Kineococcus endophyticus: one gene and its partners. The protein of the gene in region 2 interacts with the protein of the main gene of each other region in a pairwise test. Links are inferred from orthologs where the notes say so. Each region holds a gene or a part of one and is shown on either strand. Other genes may lie near its edges. The genes, in order: AB1207_RS08790, dnaE and rplL.

The links.
Region 1: the proteins of dnaE (region 2) and AB1207_RS08790 interact in binary tests that used the Escherichia coli proteins (3 or more experiments, as listed by UniProt). The link is inferred for Kineococcus endophyticus from one-to-one orthologs.
Region 3: the proteins of dnaE (region 2) and rplL interact in binary tests that used the Escherichia coli proteins (3 or more experiments, as listed by UniProt). The link is inferred for Kineococcus endophyticus from one-to-one orthologs.

Annotation. Positions count from the first base shown.
Region 1 is NZ_JBFNQN010000005.1:209,289-214,409, reverse strand. What follows is about bases 307-3,219. They hold AB1207_RS08790 (pyridoxal phosphate-dependent aminotransferase), read right to left. Parts: upstream 2,426-3,219; coding sequence 1,187-2,425; downstream 307-1,186. Other genes in these bases: rpsB (30S ribosomal protein S2), read left to right, coding at 2,661-3,219; AB1207_RS08795 (TraR/DksA family transcriptional regulator), read right to left, coding at 819-1,190; AB1207_RS08800 (murein hydrolase activator EnvC family protein), read right to left, coding at 307-486. Also shown: more of AB1207_RS08800, read right to left, coding at 1-306; more of rpsB, read left to right, coding at 3,220-3,566; tsf (translation elongation factor Ts), read left to right, coding at 3,680-4,507; pyrH (UMP kinase), read left to right, coding at 4,664-5,121. UniProt on the Escherichia coli protein: Shows aminotransferase activity with methionine and histidine as substrates, and to a lesser extent also with phenylalanine.
Region 2 is NZ_JBFNQN010000001.1:406,846-413,119, reverse strand. What follows is about bases 896-4,961. They hold dnaE (DNA polymerase III subunit alpha), read right to left. Parts: upstream 4,651-4,961; coding sequence 1,096-4,650; downstream 896-1,095. Other genes in these bases: AB1207_RS01945 (RluA family pseudouridine synthase), read right to left, coding at 4,766-4,961; AB1207_RS01955 (hypothetical protein), read right to left, coding at 896-1,108. In the rest of the region: AB1207_RS01960 (alginate lyase family protein), read right to left, coding at 1-385; more of AB1207_RS01955, read right to left, coding at 605-895; more of AB1207_RS01945, read right to left, coding at 4,962-5,689; lspA (signal peptidase II), read right to left, coding at 5,682-6,185. UniProt on the Escherichia coli protein: DNA polymerase III is a complex, multichain enzyme responsible for most of the replicative synthesis in bacteria. This DNA polymerase also exhibits 3' to 5' exonuclease activity. The alpha chain is the DNA polymerase catalytic subunit.
Region 3 is NZ_JBFNQN010000003.1:272,270-277,411, reverse strand. What follows is about bases 1-2,934. They hold rplL (50S ribosomal protein L7/L12), read right to left. Parts: upstream 1,696-2,934; coding sequence 1,306-1,695; downstream 1-1,305. Other genes in these bases: rplA (50S ribosomal protein L1), read right to left, coding at 2,610-2,934; rplJ (50S ribosomal protein L10), read right to left, coding at 1,780-2,307; rpoB (DNA-directed RNA polymerase subunit beta), read right to left, coding at 1-918. Also shown: more of rplA, read right to left, coding at 2,935-3,326; rplK (50S ribosomal protein L11), read right to left, coding at 3,404-3,835; transcription termination/antitermination protein NusG, read right to left, coding at 4,020-4,958; preprotein translocase subunit SecE, read right to left, coding at 5,024-5,142. UniProt on the Escherichia coli protein: The binding site for several of the GTPase factors involved in protein synthesis (IF-2, EF-Tu, EF-G and RF3). Is thus essential for accurate translation.

The DNA of each region.
Region 1 (5,121 bases), on a different replicon or contig from region 2:
ATCGAGGTACGTCTCGCCGCGGCGCAGCCCGAGGTGGAGGCACGCGGCGGGACAGTGCAGGGGCAGGGCGGCCAGGGTGCCCAGCGGCGTCCCCGCCGTGACGGCCTGCCCCGGACGGACGACGGCGTCGACGGGTTCGTACGTCGTGCGCAGCCCGTCCGGGTGCGCGACGACGACCACCCCGCGCCCGGCGACGGCGCCCGCGAAGCTGACCTCGCCCGCCGCGACGGCCACCACGGTCGCGCCCGGCGCGGCGGCGAGGTCCACGCCGCGGTGCCCGGCCTCGTAGCGCCCCACGTCGTCGAACGTGCGGACGACCCGGTGCGGGTCGACCGGCCACGTCCACGACCGCGCGGTCACTCCGTCACGAGGTGCCGGTGCGTCCGGTGACGCCGGTGACGACGGGGGCACGGCGACGACGAGAGCCGTCGCGAGACCCGCGACCGCGACGGACGCCAGACCGGTGGCGACTCCTGAACCCAGCACGGCGGCAGCCTGCCCCGGCCGGACCCGTGGGGCCCGGACGTCGGGGCCCGGCTGTGGACGAACGGGTGCGAGCGCCGGGTGGGGAGCCCGGGACGACGCGGAGCCGGGTCGTGCACAGGCTGCACCGGGACGGTGGGCGCCGCGGGCCACCGCCCGCAGCGGTGGAGGAGCGGCCGTGGGGACACCCGTGGGTGTCCGCCCGGCGTCGTGGGGGCGACGCGCGGGGGACACCCACGGCTCACTCCACGTGGGTCTCCCGGTGGGTGTCCCGATGGGTGTCCCCGTGGATGGTCCGGGGGTGCGGGAACAGGCGCGGGCACGGGCGGGGTGCCCTAGCGCCGCACCCGCCCGGCGCACTCGACGCACGTCGTGGCCCACGGCCGCGCGGCGAGGCGGCCGGGGGCGATGGGACGCCCGCACCGCTCGCACAGCCCGAACCCCGGCTCCCCGAGCCGACGCAGGGCCACGTCGAGCGCCGCCGACCGCTCCCGCACCTGCTCCAGCACGGCGGCGACCTGCTGCCGCTCGAAGGCCGTCGTGGAGCCCTCGGGGTCGTGCTCGTCGTCGGCCGTGCCCTCGGCGGCCGCCTCGAGGGCGCTCGCGAGCTCGCGCTCGAGCGCGCTGACCCGCTCGGCTGCCTCGGCCCGCTCCTCCTCCAGGACCCGGCGCAGGTCGGGGTGGTCCCGAGGGTCCCCGGTGCTCACCGGCGCAGGCCCTGCAGGCGGTCGCACGCCTGCAGGAGCACGGTGTCGGACTTGCAGAACGTGAACCGCACGAGAGCGGCGGTGGCCTCGGCGGCCGGCCCGCCGGGCTCGCAGAAGGCGCTCACCGGCACACCGACGACGCCGGCGAGCTCGGGCAGGCGACGGCACAGATCCGTCCCGTCCTCGAAGCCCAGCGGGGTCGGGTCGGCGATCACGAAGTACGTCCCGGCGGGGGTGCGCACCCCGAAGCCGGCCGAGCGCAGGCCCTCGGACAGCAGGTCCCGGCGGCGCTGCAGGTCGGCGGCCTGGTCGGCGAAGAACGCGTCGGGCAGGTCCAGGGCCCGGGCGACGGCCGGCTGGAAGGGCGCGCCGTTGACGTACGTGAGGAACTGCTTGACCGCTCGCACGGCCGCGACGAGGGGGGCCGGGCCGGTGACCCAGCCGACCTTCCAGCCGGTCACCGAGAACGTCTTGCCCGCCGAGGACACGGTCAGCGTCCGCTCGGCCATCCCCGGCAGCGTCGCGACCGGACGGTGCCGGTGGCCGTCGAAGACGAGGTGCTCGTACACCTCGTCGGTGACGACGACGGCGTCGTGCTCGACCGCGAGGCGGGCGACGAGGGCGAGCTCGTCCTCGGACAGGACGGTGCCCGTCGGGTTGTGCGGGGTGTTGAGCAGGACGAGGCGGGTCCGGTCGGAGAAGGCGGCCGCCAGGGCTGCGCGGTCCAGGGCGAAGCCGTCGGCGGTCGGCAGCAACGGGACCGAGCGCTGGACGGCGCCCGCGAGGGCGATGAGCGCGGGGTAGGCGTCGTAGGCCGGCTCCAGCACGACGACCTCGTCGCCCACCTCGCACAGCCCGAGCAGGGCGGCGGCCGTCGCCTCGCTGGCCCCGGCGGTGACGAGCACCTCGGTGCCGGGGTCGGGACGCATCCCGTACCAGCGGTCCTGGTGCCGGCTCACGGCCTCGCGCAGCTCCGGGACGCCGAGCCCCGGCGGGTACTGGTTCGCGCCCGAGCGCACGGCGGCGACGGCGTCGTCGAGCAGCGAGGCCGGTCCGTCGGAGTCGGGGAACCCCTGGCCGAGGTTCACGGCGCCGGTGCGCTGGGCCAGGGCCGACATCTCGGCGAAGACGGTGGGCCCGAAGCGCCGCATGCGGGCCACGCCGGGGCCCTTGGCGACGGTCGGGGGGACGGTGCCGGAAGGGGTGGACGCGCCGCGGTCGAGACCAGTGCTCACGCGTCGTAGACTACGAGGGCACCCGGTGCGTCCTGCCTGCTCTCCCGCGGGCCGGTGACGTCCAGGGTGACATCGCGTTCCCGCTCTCCGCACCAGGCGGAGGGGAGCACCCTCTCGGTCCACCGGGTCGTCCCGGTGGCTGGGTGCGCACGGGAGCCAGGCGCGGCAGGCCGACCGGCCCGCTGCGGGACAACCGATCGGCCCCACGAGGGGGCCGGCACGAGGAGGACCACCCATGGCCGTCGTGACGATGCGCCAGCTGCTCGAGTCCGGTGTGCACTTCGGGCACCAGACCCGTCGCTGGAACCCGAAGATGAAGCGCTTCCTCTTCACGGAGCGCAACGGGATCTACATCATCGACCTGCAGCAGTCGCTGTCCTTCATCGACCGCGCGTACGACTTCGTCAAGGAGACCGTCGCCCACGGCGGCAGCATCCTGTTCATCGGGACGAAGAAGCAGGCTCAGGAGTCCATCGCCGAGCAGGCCCGTCGCGTGGGCATGCCCTACGTGAACCAGCGCTGGCTCGGCGGCATGCTCACCAACTTCTCGACCGTCTCCAAGCGGATCTCCCGCATGCGTGAGCTCGAGGAGGTCGACTTCGACGACGTCGCCGCCTCCGGCCTCACGAAGAAGGAGCTCCTGGTCCTGCGTCGCGAGTACGACAAGCTGACGAAGACGCTCGGCGGCATCCGCGACATGACCAAGGTCCCCTCCGCGGTGTGGATCGTCGACACCAACAAGGAGCACCTCGCGGTCGACGAGGCCAAGAAGCTCAACATCCCCGTCGTCGCGATCCTCGACTCCAACTGCGACCCGGACGACGTCGACTACCGGATCCCCGGCAACGACGACGCCATCCGCTCCGTCACGCTGCTGACGCGGGTCATCGCCGACGCGGTCGCCGACGGCCTGCAGGTCCGTCACGGCGGCAAGTCCGACACCGACGCCGAGCCCCTGGCCGCGTGGGAGCAGGACCTGCTGGCCGGCAACGAGGGCGAGCAGGCCGGTGGCTCGGAGTCGACCGCGACCGCGGAGGGCTCCACCGCCCCCGAGGCCGCCGAGGCGACCGCCGCCGAGGGGCAGCCGGCCGAGACCGCTGCCGCCGAGGGCGAGCCGGCCGAGGCCACCGCGCAGGCCTGACCTCCGTCAGGTACGACACAGGACGCCTGTGGTGACGCCCCGGGCCCCCGGCCGGGGGCGTCCGTGCGTCCGCCCCCAGACCAGAAGTTCACGGAACGACGAGAGGACAGACCGTGGCCGCGTACACCGCCGCTGACGTCAAGGCCCTGCGCGAGAAGACCGGCGCCGGCATGCTCGACTGCAAGAACGCGCTCGTGGAGACCGACGGCGACGTCGAGAAGGCCATCGAGCTGCTGCGCATCAAGGGGCAGAAGGGCGTCGCCAAGCGCGCCGACCGCGACGCGTCGAACGGCCTCGTGGCCGTCCACGTCGACGGTGGCCTCGGCGTCATGGTCCAGGTCAACTGCGAGACCGACTTCGTGGCCAAGTCCGAGGGCTTCGTGACCCTGGCCAACCAGGTCCTCGCGCAGGCCGTCGCCGTCGGCGCGACCGACTCCGCCTCGCTGCTCGCCTCCGAGATGGACGGCAAGACCGTCCAGGTCGTCCTCGACGAGGCCAACGCGACGATGGGCGAGAAGATCCTCGTCCCCAACGTCGCCCGCATCGAGGGCACGCACGTCTCGGCGTACCTGCACCGCACCGCGACCGACCTGCCGCCGACCATCGGTGTCCTCGTCGCCCTCGACAAGGCCGACGACGCCCTCGGCAAGGACATCGCGATGCACACCGCCGCGATGAGCCCGACCTTCCTCACCCGCGACGAGGTCCCGGCCGAGAAGGTCGAGTCCGAGCGCCGCATCGCCGAGGAGACCGCGCGCGAGGAGAAGAAGCCCGAGGCCGCCCTCCCCAAGATCATCGAGGGTCGCGTCAACAGCTTCTTCAAGGACAACGTCCTGCTCGAGCAGCCGTTCGCCAAGGACCAGAAGGTCACGATCACCAAGCTGCTGGCCGACGCCGGCGCCCAGGTGACCGCCTTCGCGCGCTTCCGCGCGGGCGTCTGAGCGACACGCTCCACGGGGTGGGGGGACCACGGTCCTCCCGCCCCGTTCGCACGTCCGGACCAGTCACGACTCACCGAGCGTGACCTCCAGCACCCGACTGGGGCAGACTGCCCCAGACCCCAGCCCAGCCAGCGCAACCACCCGAGGAGCCACCGCGTGAGCGAGCCGAGCCTGACCGTCGACCTCGAGGCCGGGACCGTGCACCCCCGCCCCGCCTACCAGCGGGTGCTGCTCAAGCTCTCCGGCGAGTTCTTCGGCAACGGCCAGGTCGGCGTCGATCCCGACGTCATCGCCCAGGTGGCCCGCGAGATCGCCGGCCCCGTCAAGCAGGGCGTGCAGGTCGCCATCGTCGTCGGCGGCGGCAACTTCTTCCGCGGCGCGGAGCTGTCCCAGCGGGGCATGGAGCGCAGCCGGGCCGACTACATGGGCATGCTCGGCACCGTCATGAACGCCCTCGCGCTGCAGGACTTCCTCGAGCAGCAGGACGTCGCCACGCGCGTGCAGACGGCCATCACGATGGGGCAGGTCGCCGAGCCGTACATCCCGCGCCGCGCCATCCGGCACATGGAGAAGGGCCGCGTCGTGATCTTCGGCGCGGGCGCCGGCATGCCGTA
Region 2 (6,274 bases):
CCGCGCCCACCGTGGGCAGCTTGACGCCGTGGGTGACGGACACGTCGGCCGCGGCGACCGCCGGGAGCAGCGCGGCGAAGCTGCCGCCCTTGGGCACCGAGGGGAAGGTCAGCTGGTTGCCACCGGTGGAGACCGTGCGGCCCGCCGGCGACTGGACGGCCCAGCGGCCACCGATCTCGGCGTTGCCGACGGCGCGGCTGGCGCCGGCGAACGTGTCCTTGGCGACGACCTTGCTGGTGGTCTGGGTGGCGCTCTGGGCGCTCGCGGCGGTGGCGGCGCCGGCGGTCTCGCCGGCGGTCACGAGGAAGGTGCAGGTGGCGGCCACGACGCCGAGGGCAGCGACGAGGCGACGGGAGGGCTTCGTAACGATCGTGGAGGGGGTCACGATGTAGGGATCGGGCCCGCACCAGATCCCCTTGAGCCGACCACCGGCGCCGCCCCGTCTCCGGAGCGCACCCGGACCCCCGAGATCTCACCGACCGTCACGGTTCGGCGCGCCGTCCGGCGCAGCGTCCCGGAGGACGGCTACACAGCGTGTGACCTGGGGTGCGACCTCATCGCCACCCGGTCGTGACTGCGCCGAACGGGTGGAACCGGGCCGGGGTCACGGGGTGCGGGTCCACCGGGCCAGCACGTCGGCCAGTGTGACCAGAGCCACAACCACCGAGACGACGAACGGTTGCACGAGGACCGCGACCCAGGCCGACAGCGTGACGTGGGCCGCCTGGTCCGCCTGCGCGGGGGGCAGGGCGCTGCCCGTCCCGGCCGCCAGCAGGCTGGACGCCAGCGCCCCGGCCAGCGCGGCGACCAGCACCGTGACCGGCGCCTGCCGTCCCCGCCGCAGGACGACGACCGCCGCCACCAGGCCCACGAGCCCCGTCAGGACGCTGAACACCCCGTCGCGGGCGATGGGGAACTGCGACGTGGACGTCACGAGCGGTTCGCCCACCAGCAGGGCCGTCGGGCGTCGCGTGAGCAGCCACCACAGCACCCCGACGACGACACCGGCCACGGCCTGGCCGAAGAGCAGCACGAACCCCGTCCGGCGGGTCCCCGGCAGGTCACCGGTCGGGGACTGCCCGACCGGCGGCCGGCTCAGCCGAGGCACGAGGCGCCGAGCAGCTGCTTCAGGTCACCGAACAGCGCGGGGCTGGGCGTCACGCGCAGGGAGTCGTCCAGCCGCATCAGGGTGCCGTTGCCGCCCCCGTTCTTCGTCAGCCGCAGCCGGACCTCGGTGGACCCCTTGTGCGTCTCGAGCACGGTCTTGAGCTGCTCGACGATGCCGGTCGTGCAGCGCGCCGTCGGCAGGGTCACCGTGACGGGCACGCCGTCGGTGCTGGAGATGTCCGGCACGCTCAGGCCGGAGGCGTAGATCGTGGGAACCTCGTCGCGACGGTTGAGCCGGCCCTTCACCACGACGACCAGGTCCTCGGCGAGCAGCTGGGCGACGTCCATGTAGGCCTGCGGGAAGAACAGGCACTCGATCGCGCCGGCGAGGTCCTCGACGGTGACGATCGCCCAGTAGTTGCCCTGCTTGGTCGTCTTGCGCTGCAGGCCGGTGATCATGCCGGCGATGGTGATGTTCGAGCCGTCGGGACGGGACTCGTCCTCCAGCAGCGCCGAGATCGACACGTCGGAGGCGTTCTGCAGCAACCGTTCCAGCCCGAAGAGCGGGTGGTCGGAGACGTACAGGCCGAGCATCTGGCGCTCGTGGGCCAGCAGTTCGGCCTTCTCCCACTCCGGCACGTCGGGGATGACGACCTCGAACCCCGTGCCGCCGCCGTCGTCCCCGCCGCCGAGGCCGGCGAAGAGGTCGAACTGGCCGATGGCCTCGTTGCGCTTGACGTCCACGACGGCGTCGACGGCGTCCTCGTGCTTGGCGACGAGCGCGCGGCGCCGGTGCCCGAGGGAGTCGAACGCGCCCGCCTTGATGAGCGACTCGATCGTCCGCTTGTTGCAGACGACGGCCGGCACCTTGGTGAGGAAGTCCTGGAAGGACTCGTAGCGGTCCTTCTCGGTGCGCGCCTCCACGATGGCGTCGACGACGTTGGCGCCCACGTTGCGGATGGCGGTGAGGCCGAAGCGGATGTCGGTGCCGACGGCCGTGAAGTTCGCGCTCGACTCGTTGACGTCCGGCGGGAGCACCTTGATGCCCATGCGGCGGCACTCGTTGAGGTACAGCGCCGACTTGTCCTTGTCGTCGCGCACCGAGGTGAGCACCGCGGCCATGTACTCGGCCGGGTAGTTGGCCTTGAGGTAGGCCGTCCAGTAGGAGACGAGGCCGTAGGCCGCGGAGTGGGCCTTGTTGAAGGCGTAGTCGGAGAACGGGACGAGGATGTCCCACAGCGCCTTGACGCACTCCTTGCTGAACCCGTTGTCCAGCATGCCCTTCTCGAAGCCCACGTACTCGGCGTCGAGGACCTCGCGCTTCTTCTTGCCCATCGCGCGGCGCAGCAGGTCGGCGCTGCCGAGGGAGTACCCGGCGACCTTCTGCGCGATCGACATGACCTGCTCCTGGTACACGATCAGGCCGTAGGTCGTGCCGAGGATCTCCTTCAGGGGTTCCTCGAGCTCGGGGTGGATCGGGGTGATCGGCTCCTGGCCGTTCTTGCGCCGGGCGTACGCGGTGTGCGACCCGGCCCCCATCGGACCGGGGCGGTAGAGCGCGCCGACGGCGGAGATGTCCTCGAAGTTGTCCGGGCGCATGAGGCGCAGCAGCGACCGCATGGGGCCGCCGTCGAACTGGAAGACGCCGAGCGTGTCGCCCCGGCCGAGCAGGTCGAACGTCGCCTGGTCGTCGAGGTCGAGCTTCTCGAGGTCGACCTCGTCCTTGCCGTTGGCGACGACGTTCTTCAGCGCGTCGTCGAGGATCGTCAGGTTCCGCAGGCCGAGGAAGTCCATCTTGACCAGCCCGAGCGTCTCGCACGTCGGGTAGTCGAACTGCGTGATGATCGCGCCGTCGGCCTCGCGCTTCATGATCGGGATGAGGTCGATCAGCGGCTCGCTCGACATGATGACGCCGGCCGCGTGCACGCCCCACTGCCGCTTCAGGCCCTCCAGGCCCCGCGCGGTGTCGACGACCTTCACGACCTCCGGGTCGGACTTGTACAGCTCGCGGAACTCCCCGGCCTCGGAGTACCGCTTGTGGTTGGGGTCGAAGATGCCCGAGAGCGGGATGTCCTTGCCCATGACGGCCGGGGGCATCGTCTTGGTGATCCGGTCCCCCATCGAGAAGGGGAAGCCGAGGACGCGCGAGGAGTCCTTGACGGCCTGCTTGGCCTTGATCGTGCCGTAGGTGACGATCTGGGCGACGCGGTCGGTGCCGTACTTCTCGACGACGTACTGGATGACCTCACCGCGCCGGCGCTCGTCGAAGTCGACGTCGAAGTCGGGCATCGACATGCGCTCGGGGTTGAGGAACCGCTCGAAGAACAGGCCGTGCCGCAGCGGGTCGAGGTCGGTGATCTTCATGGCGTACGCGGCCATCGACCCCGCGCCGGACCCACGGCCCGGACCCACCCGGATGCCGTTCTCCTTCGACCAGTTGATGAAGTCGGCGACGACGAGGAAGTACCCCGCGTACCCCTTGGAGGTGATGACCTCGATCTCGTAGTCGGCCTGCTTGCGGACGTCGTCGGGGATCTGCCCCTCGTAGCGGTGGGCCAGGCCCGACCAGACCTCCTTGACGAACCAGCTCTCCTCGTCCTCCCCCGGCGGGCAGGGGAAGCGCGGCATGTACGCGCCGGTGGACTCGGTGAACTCGACCTCGCAGCGCTCGGCGATGAGCAGCGTGTTGTCGCAGGCCTCGGGGTGGTCGCGCCAGACGTGCCGCATCTCCGCGGGGCTCTTGAGGTAGAACTCGTCGGCGTCGAACTTGAAGCGCTTGGGGTCGGCCAGCGTCGAGCCGGACTGCACGCACAGCAGGGCCGCGTGCGCCGCCGCGTCGCCGGCGTGGGTGTAGTGCAGGTCGTTCGTGGCCAGCAGCGGCAGGTCGAGGTCCTTGGCGAGCTTGAGCAGGTCGTCCTGGACGCGGCGCTCGATGTCGAGGCCGTGGTCCATCAGCTCGCAGAAGAAGTTGTCCTTGCCGAAGATGTCGCGGTACTCGGCCGCTGCCTTGCGGGCCTCGTCGTACTGGCCCAGGCGCAGCCGCGTCTGCACCTCCCCCGACGGGCAGCCCGTCGTGGCGATGAGCCCGGAGGAGTACTGCGAGAGCAGCTCGCGGTCCATGCGGGGCTTGTAGAGGAAGCCCTCCAGGCTCGCCAGGCTGCTCATCTTGAACAGGTTGTGCATACCGGTCGTGTTCTCGGCCAGCATCGTCATGTGGGTGTAGGACCCCGCACCCGAGACGTCGTCCCCCGAGCGGCCGTTGGGGTCGCCCCACTTCACGCGCGTCTTGTCCTGGCGCGCCGTCCCCGGCGTGAGGTACGCCTCGACGCCGATGATCGGCTTGACCCCGTGCTTCTTCGCCGTCTTCCAGAAGTCGTAGGCCCCGAAGACGAAGCCGTGGTCGGTCGTCGCGACGGCGGGCATGCCCATCTCGGCGGCGGTCCGGAAGAGGTCGTCCACCTTGGCCGCGCCGTCCAGCATCGAGTACTCGGTGTGGACGTGCAGGTGGACGAACGAGTCCGCTGACGAGGACGGGGACGCCATGGGGGCGGGCCTCCTGGTGGGTGCGGCGGCGGGGTGGCCGAGGTGCGGGGTCGTGCGGGGTCGATGGTAGGCGCCGGGTCCGACACGGGCCGGTCCCGACACCCGGTGCGGGCCGTCAGTCGGCCAGGCGCTCCAGCGCGGTGGCCAGGTCGGCCGGGTAGGAGCTCGTGAACTCCACGGGCTGCCCGGTGCCGGGGTGCACGAAGCCGAGCCGGACGGCGTGCAGCCACTGCCGGGTGACGCCGAGGCGGGCCGCCAGCGTCGGGTCCGCCCCGTACGTGAGGTCGCCGACGCACGGGTGGCGCAGCGCGGCGAAGTGGACGCGGATCTGGTGGGTGCGGCCGGTCTCGAGGTGGATCTCGGCCAGGGCCGCGGCACGGAAGGCCTCGAGCACCTCGTAGTGGGTGACGCTGGGCTTGCCCTCGGCGGTCACCGCGAACTTCCAGGCGCTGCCGGGGTGCCGGCCGATGGGGGCGTCGATGGTGCCCCGCAACGGGTCCGGGTGGCCCTGGACGAGCGCGTGGTAGACCTTCTCGACCGTCCGCTCCTTGAAGGCGGCCTTGAGCGCCGTGTACGCGTGCTCGCTCTTGGCGACGACCATGAGCCCCGAGGTGCCCACGTCGAGGCGGTGCACGACCCCCTGCCGCTCGGCGGACCCCGACGTCGCGATGCGGTAGCCCGCGCCCGCCAGGCCCCCCACGACGGTCGGCCCGGTCCAGCCCGGGCTGGGGTGGGCGGCGACGCCCACCGGCTTGTCGACGACGACCAGGTCGTCGTCGTCGTGGACGATCGTCAGGCCCTCGACCGTCTCGGCGACGAGCGTGGGCGCCGCCGGGGGGTCGGGCACCTCGATCTCGAGCCAGGACCCGGCGCGCAACCGGTCGGACTTGCCGACGGCGGCGCCGTCGACGACGACGAGGCCGTCGGCGGCGAGCTCGGCGATGCGCGTGCGGGACAGGCCGAGCAGCCGGGACAGGGCGGCGTCGACGCGTTCGCCCTCGAGACCGTCGGGCACGGGCAGGCTGCGGACCTCAGGCACCGTCGGCCTCCCGCCGGGTCGAGGCGTCCGGGGCGGGGGTCTCGCGGGTCTGCCGGGTGCCGTCGAGCCCCACGCCGCGCACGGCGAGGACGGCGATGAAGACGGCGGCGACGCAGATGCTGGCGTCGGCGACGTTGAAGATCGGCCAGTGGGGCAGCTGCAGGAAGTCCACGACGTGGCCGCGCGCGAAGCCCGGCGCCCGCAGCAGGCGGTCGGTCAGGTTGCCGGTCGCCCCCGCGAGCAGGAAGCCGAAGGCCAGGGCCCACGGCAGGCTGCGCAGCTTGCGGGACATGCGCACGACCACGACGACCACGACGGCGGCGAGGACCGTGAAGATCCACGTCGCCCCGGTCGCGAAGCTGAACGCCGCCCCGGGGTTGCGGATCAGGTGGAACTGCAGGACCTCGCCCACGAAGGGACGGACGACCCCCGGTTCGAGGTTCGCCACGGCCAGCACCTTGGTGACCTGGTCGAGCACGTACACGACGGCCCACACCAGGAGCGTCCAGAGGGCGCGCCGGGGACGGCGGGACCCACCGGGCGGTGCGTCACCCGCTGTGTCACCCCTGGGGTCGGTCGGGGGGT
Region 3 (5,142 bases), on a different replicon or contig from region 2:
GACCTTGGCGAGGTCGTAGCGCTTGGGGTTGAAGTAGAGGTTGTCGAGCAGGTTGCGCGCGGCCTCCTGCGTCGGCGGTTCGCCCGGACGCAGCTTGCGGTAGATGTCCAGCAGTGCGTCCTCGACGCCGGCGGTGTGGTCCTTCTCCAGCGTGGAGATCATCGACTCGTAGTCGGCGAACTCCTCGCGGATCTGGGACTCGCTCCAGCCCAGGGCCTTCATGAGGACCGTGACGGACTGCTTGCGCTTGCGGTCGACGCGGACGCCGACGGTGTCGCGCTTGTCGATCTCGAACTCGAGCCAGGCACCGCGCGAGGGGATGATCTTCGCGGTCCAGGTGTCGCGGTCGGACGTCTTGTCCGGGACGCGCTCGAAGTAGATGCCGGGCGAGCGGACGAGCTGCGAGACGACGACGCGCTCGGTGCCGTTGATGACGAAGGTGCCCCGGTCGGTCATGAGCGGGAAGTCGCCCATGAAGACCGTCTGGGACTTGATCTCACCGGTGTTGCCGTTGATGAACTCCGCCGTGACGAACAGCGGGGCGGCGTAGGTGAGGTCGCGCTCCTTGCAGTCGTCGAGCGAGTACTTCGGCGGCTCGAACCGGTGGTCGCGGAACGACAGCGACATGGAGCCGGAGAAGTCCTCGATCGGGGAGATCTCCTCGAAGATCTCCTCCAGACCGGAGGTCGTCGGGACGGCGAGCCCACCGTTGGTGGACGCCTCCACCCGGTCCTGCCAGCGCTTGTTGCCGAGCAGCCAGTCGAAGCTGTCGGTCTGCAGCGCCAGGAGGTCGGGGACCTCAAGCGGTTCGTGGATCTTGCCGAAGGAGTACCGTCCGGAGACGGTGCGCGGCGACTGGTTGCCGACGACGAGGGTGCCGGTGCTGTTCGGTGCGGACGCTGGACGCGAGGCAGCCAAGAGGGGTCCTTCCACGGGCCTGCGAACGTTGCGCGCTCCCCGCCCCACTCGGTCGTTCCCACGGCGACGACCGGCCATATGACTTTGGGCAGCGCAAAACAACAGCATAGCGTGCACACGCGCGCAAGTCCAACCCCGGTTCACGACGAACCCGGGCCGGACCCCCGGGGCACCCACGACGGCGTTGTCGCTGCGGTACCAGGGTCAGGTACGACCGGTGACGAGGATGCTCCGCCGCGGGAGCCGCGTCAAGGCGACTCCCCGCGCTGTGGACGGCGCGTCACCCGGACGCCCGCCCGGAGAGGGCCGGGAACGCACGGGGGCGGCCGGACGAGTCGTCCGGCCGCCCCTGCGGCGTGGTGCGCCCCGGTCAGGCCGGGGCGTGCATCACTTGAGCTCGACGGTGGCGCCGGCGCCCTCGAGCTGCGCCTTCGCCTTCTCGGCGGTCTCCTTGTTGACCTTCTCGAGGACGGGCTTGGGGGCGCCGTCGACGAGGTCCTTGGCCTCCTTGAGGCCGAGGGAGGTCAGCGCGCGGACCTCCTTGATGACGCCGATCTTCTTGTCACCGGCGGCGGCGAGGATGACGTCGAACTCGTCCTTCTCCTCCTCGGCCTCGGCAGCAGCGGCGCCGCCGCCACCGCCCGGGCCCGCGATCGCCACGGGGGCGGCGGCGGTGACGTCGAAGGTCTCCTCGAACTGCTTCACGAACTCGGAGAGCTCGATGAGCGTGAGCTCCTTGAACGCGTCGATGAGCTCTTCGGTGCTGAGCTTCGCCATGGTGGCGGTCCTTCCTGTGCTGGGGTGATCCGCAGGTGTGCGCCTGCGGGCGGGTGGTGTGGTCGAGCTCGTCGGTCGCCTGGGTCAGGCGGCTTCGGAACCGGCCTGCTTCTCCCGCAACGCTTCCACGGTGCGGACGGTCTTCGACAGCGGCGCCTGGAACAGCGCAGCGGCCTTGGACTGGGACGCCTTGAGGACACCGGCGACCTTGGCCAGGAGGACCTCGCGGCTCTCCAGGTCGGCCAGGGCAGTGACCTCAGCGGCGCTGATGGCGCGACCGTCGAGCATGCCGCTCTTGACGATCAGCTGGGGGTTGGCCTTCGCGAAGTCACGCAGACCCTTGGCCGCCTCCACCGGGTCACCGGTGATGAAGGCGATCGCGGAGGGGCCGGACAGCTGCCCCTCGAAAGCCGTGACGCCGGCTTCCTTCGCAGCGATGCTGGTCAGCGTGTTCTTGAGGACCGCGTAGGTCGTGTCAGGACCCAGCGCCCGGCGCAGGTTGGTGATCTGCGCGACGGACAACCCCCGGTACTCGGTGAGCACGGCGGCGTTGGACGCCTCGAACAGGGCCGTGAGCTGCTTCACGGCCGCGATGTTCCTGGGCTTCGGCACGGGTGCCCTCCTTCCTTCGTCTCGGGGGAGCCGGTCGGGCCCTGGACGCACGAAACGCCCCGGCGCAGGCGCGGCACGGGGCGTCGAAGGATTCTCGAAGCTCTTGCTCACCTGCGCAGGTCGCCCGTGTGCACGGGGCCTTCGGCCGCTCCCGGAGGAGGCGGCGACCGGCGGTCTTCGGTACGACCCCAGCCTACACGCCGTGACGGGGTGGTCCCGACCACGCGACCGGCGCCCGGGACGCCGCAGGGGCGGGACCCCTGTCGGGATCCCGCCCCTGCGGACGGAGCTGTCGCCTCGTGTCAGGCGGAGGTGGCCTCGCCCGTCAGGTTGCGGGTGAGCGCCGGGTCCACGGGGATGCCGGGGCCCATCGTGGTGGTGATGGTCGCCTTGCGCAGGTAGCGGCCCTTGGAGGAGGACGGCTTGAGGCGCAGCACCTCGTCGAGCGCAGCGGAGTAGTTCTCGACGAGCTGGGTGTCGTCGAAGGACGCCTTGCCGATGATGAAGTGCAGGTTGGCGTGCTTGTCGGTGCGGAACTCGATCTTCCCGCCCTTGATCTCGGTGACGGCCTTGGCGACGTCCATGGTCACGGTGCCGGTCTTCGGGTTCGGCATGAGGCCACGGGGACCCAGCACCTTGCCCAGACGGCCGACCTTGCCCATGAGGTCCGGCGTCGCGACGGCGGCGTCGAAGTCGAGGCGGCCCTTGGCCACCTCGTCGATGAGCTCGTCGCCACCGACGATGTCGGCGCCGGCGGCCTCGGCCTGGGCGGCGCGGTCACCGACGGCGAAGACCAGCACGCGGGCGGTCTTGCCGGTGCCGTGCGGCAGGTTGACGGTGCCGCGGACCATCTGGTCGGCCTTGCGCGGGTCCACCCCGAGGCGGAACGCGACCTCGACGGTCGCGTCGTACTTCACGGTGGAGGTCTCGCGCGCCAGCTTCACGGCGTCGAGGGGGGCGTAGAGCTCGTCGCCGTCGATCTTCTCGACGGCGGCGCGGTAGGCCTTGCTGCGCTTCACTGCTGCTCCTTGAGTGGGTGGAGTCGTGGTCGGACGGGCCGCGCGGGCCCTGCCACTGGGACCGGCCGAGCGGGTGCTCAGTCGGAGACGGTGATGCCCATGGAACGGGCGGTGCCGGCGATGATGCGCGCGGCCATGTCCACGTCCTTGGCGTTGAGGTCCTGGAGCTTCTGCTCCGCGATCTCGCGCACCTGGGCCTGGGTGAGGTTGGCGACCTTCTTCACGTGCGGCTCGCCCGACCCCTTGTCGACGCCGGCGGCCTTCTTGATCAGCTCGGCGGCCGGCGGGGTCTTCGTGATGAAGGTGAACGAGCGGTCCTCGTAGACCGTGATCTCGACCGGGATGACGTTGCCGCGCTGGGCCTCGGTCTGGGCGTTGTACGCCTTGCAGAACTCCATGATGTTCACGCCGTGCTGACCGAGCGCGGGGCCGATCGGCGGGGCCGGGGTCGCCTGGCCGGCCTTGATCTGGAGCTTGATGAGCCCGGCGACCTTCTTCTTGGGGGGCATGAGCGATCCCTTCCTCGGATGCGTGAACGGCCCTTCGGTGCCCGCGGATCGGGCGACGAGTGGTTGGAGGCCGTCGTCCAGTCTACGACGCCGGCGCACGGCCCGGGGACCACGCCCGTGGCCGCGGAACGGAGGAACCCCCTGACCCGGTGCGGGACAGGGGGTTCGCTCGTCGCGAGGCGAGTCAGATCTTGGCGACCTGGTTGAAGTTGAGCTCGACCGGCGTCTCCCGGCCGAAGATCGAGACCAGCACGGTGAGCTTCTGGCGGTCGGCGGAGATCTCCGAGATGGTCGCCGGGAGGGTCTCGAAGGGGCCCTCCATGACCGTGACCGACTCGCCGACCTCGAAGTCGACGACCTTGGTCGCCGTCGCGGTGGCGGTGCCGCCGCCGGAGGTCGCCTTCTCCCCCGCCTGCGGCTTGGGGGTCAGCGTCGGGGCCAGCATCGAGAAGATCTCGTCCTGCGACAGCGGGACGGGCTGGTGGGTGTTGCCGACGAAGCCCGTGACGCCCGGGGTGTGCCGGACGGCGCCCCACGACTCGTCCGTCAGGTCCATGCGGACGAGGACGTAACCGGGGATGCGCACGCGGCGGACGTTCTTGCGCTGGCCGTTCTTGACCTCGACGACCTCCTCCATGGGCACCTCGACCTGGAAGATGTAGTCCTCCATGTTGAGGGACGTCATGCGCGTCTCGAGGTTCGTCTTCACGCGGTTCTCGTAGCCGGCGTAGGAGTGGATGACGAACCACTCACCGGGCATGCGCCGCAGCTTCTTGCGGAACTCCGCGGCCTCGTCGACGTCACCCTCGCCCGCGTCGAGCGCCTCGCCGGCGGCCTCCGTCTGCTCGCCCTCGGGCGCCTCGTCCTCGGCCGCCTCGTCCTCGGCCAGGACGTCGTCCGCCTCGGCGCTCAGGTCACCCGTCTCGGCACCGTCGAGCTCGGCCTCGGGCGCGCCCAGGGCGTCGCCCACGGGGGCGTCGGGGGTGTCAGCGGCCTGCTCGTCGTCGGCCTCGACGTCCGCCTCGGCGTCGTCGCGGACGTCCTCGGCGTCGTAGGACTGGGTCGCGTCGAACGACTCGTCCGACCGGTCGTCGTCCGAGGGACGACCCCACTGCTCCGACACGTGCTGACCTGCTTCCTTCGGGGTACGGGACTCACGCGCCCCAGGCGGGGACGCGCCGACGCTCGTCAGGACCCGAACACCAGCAGGATGAGCTTGCCGATGCCGTAGTCCAGCAAGGAGACGAAGAGCATCATCACCACGACGAAGACGAGGACGACGCCCGTGTAGCTGAGCAGGTCGCGGC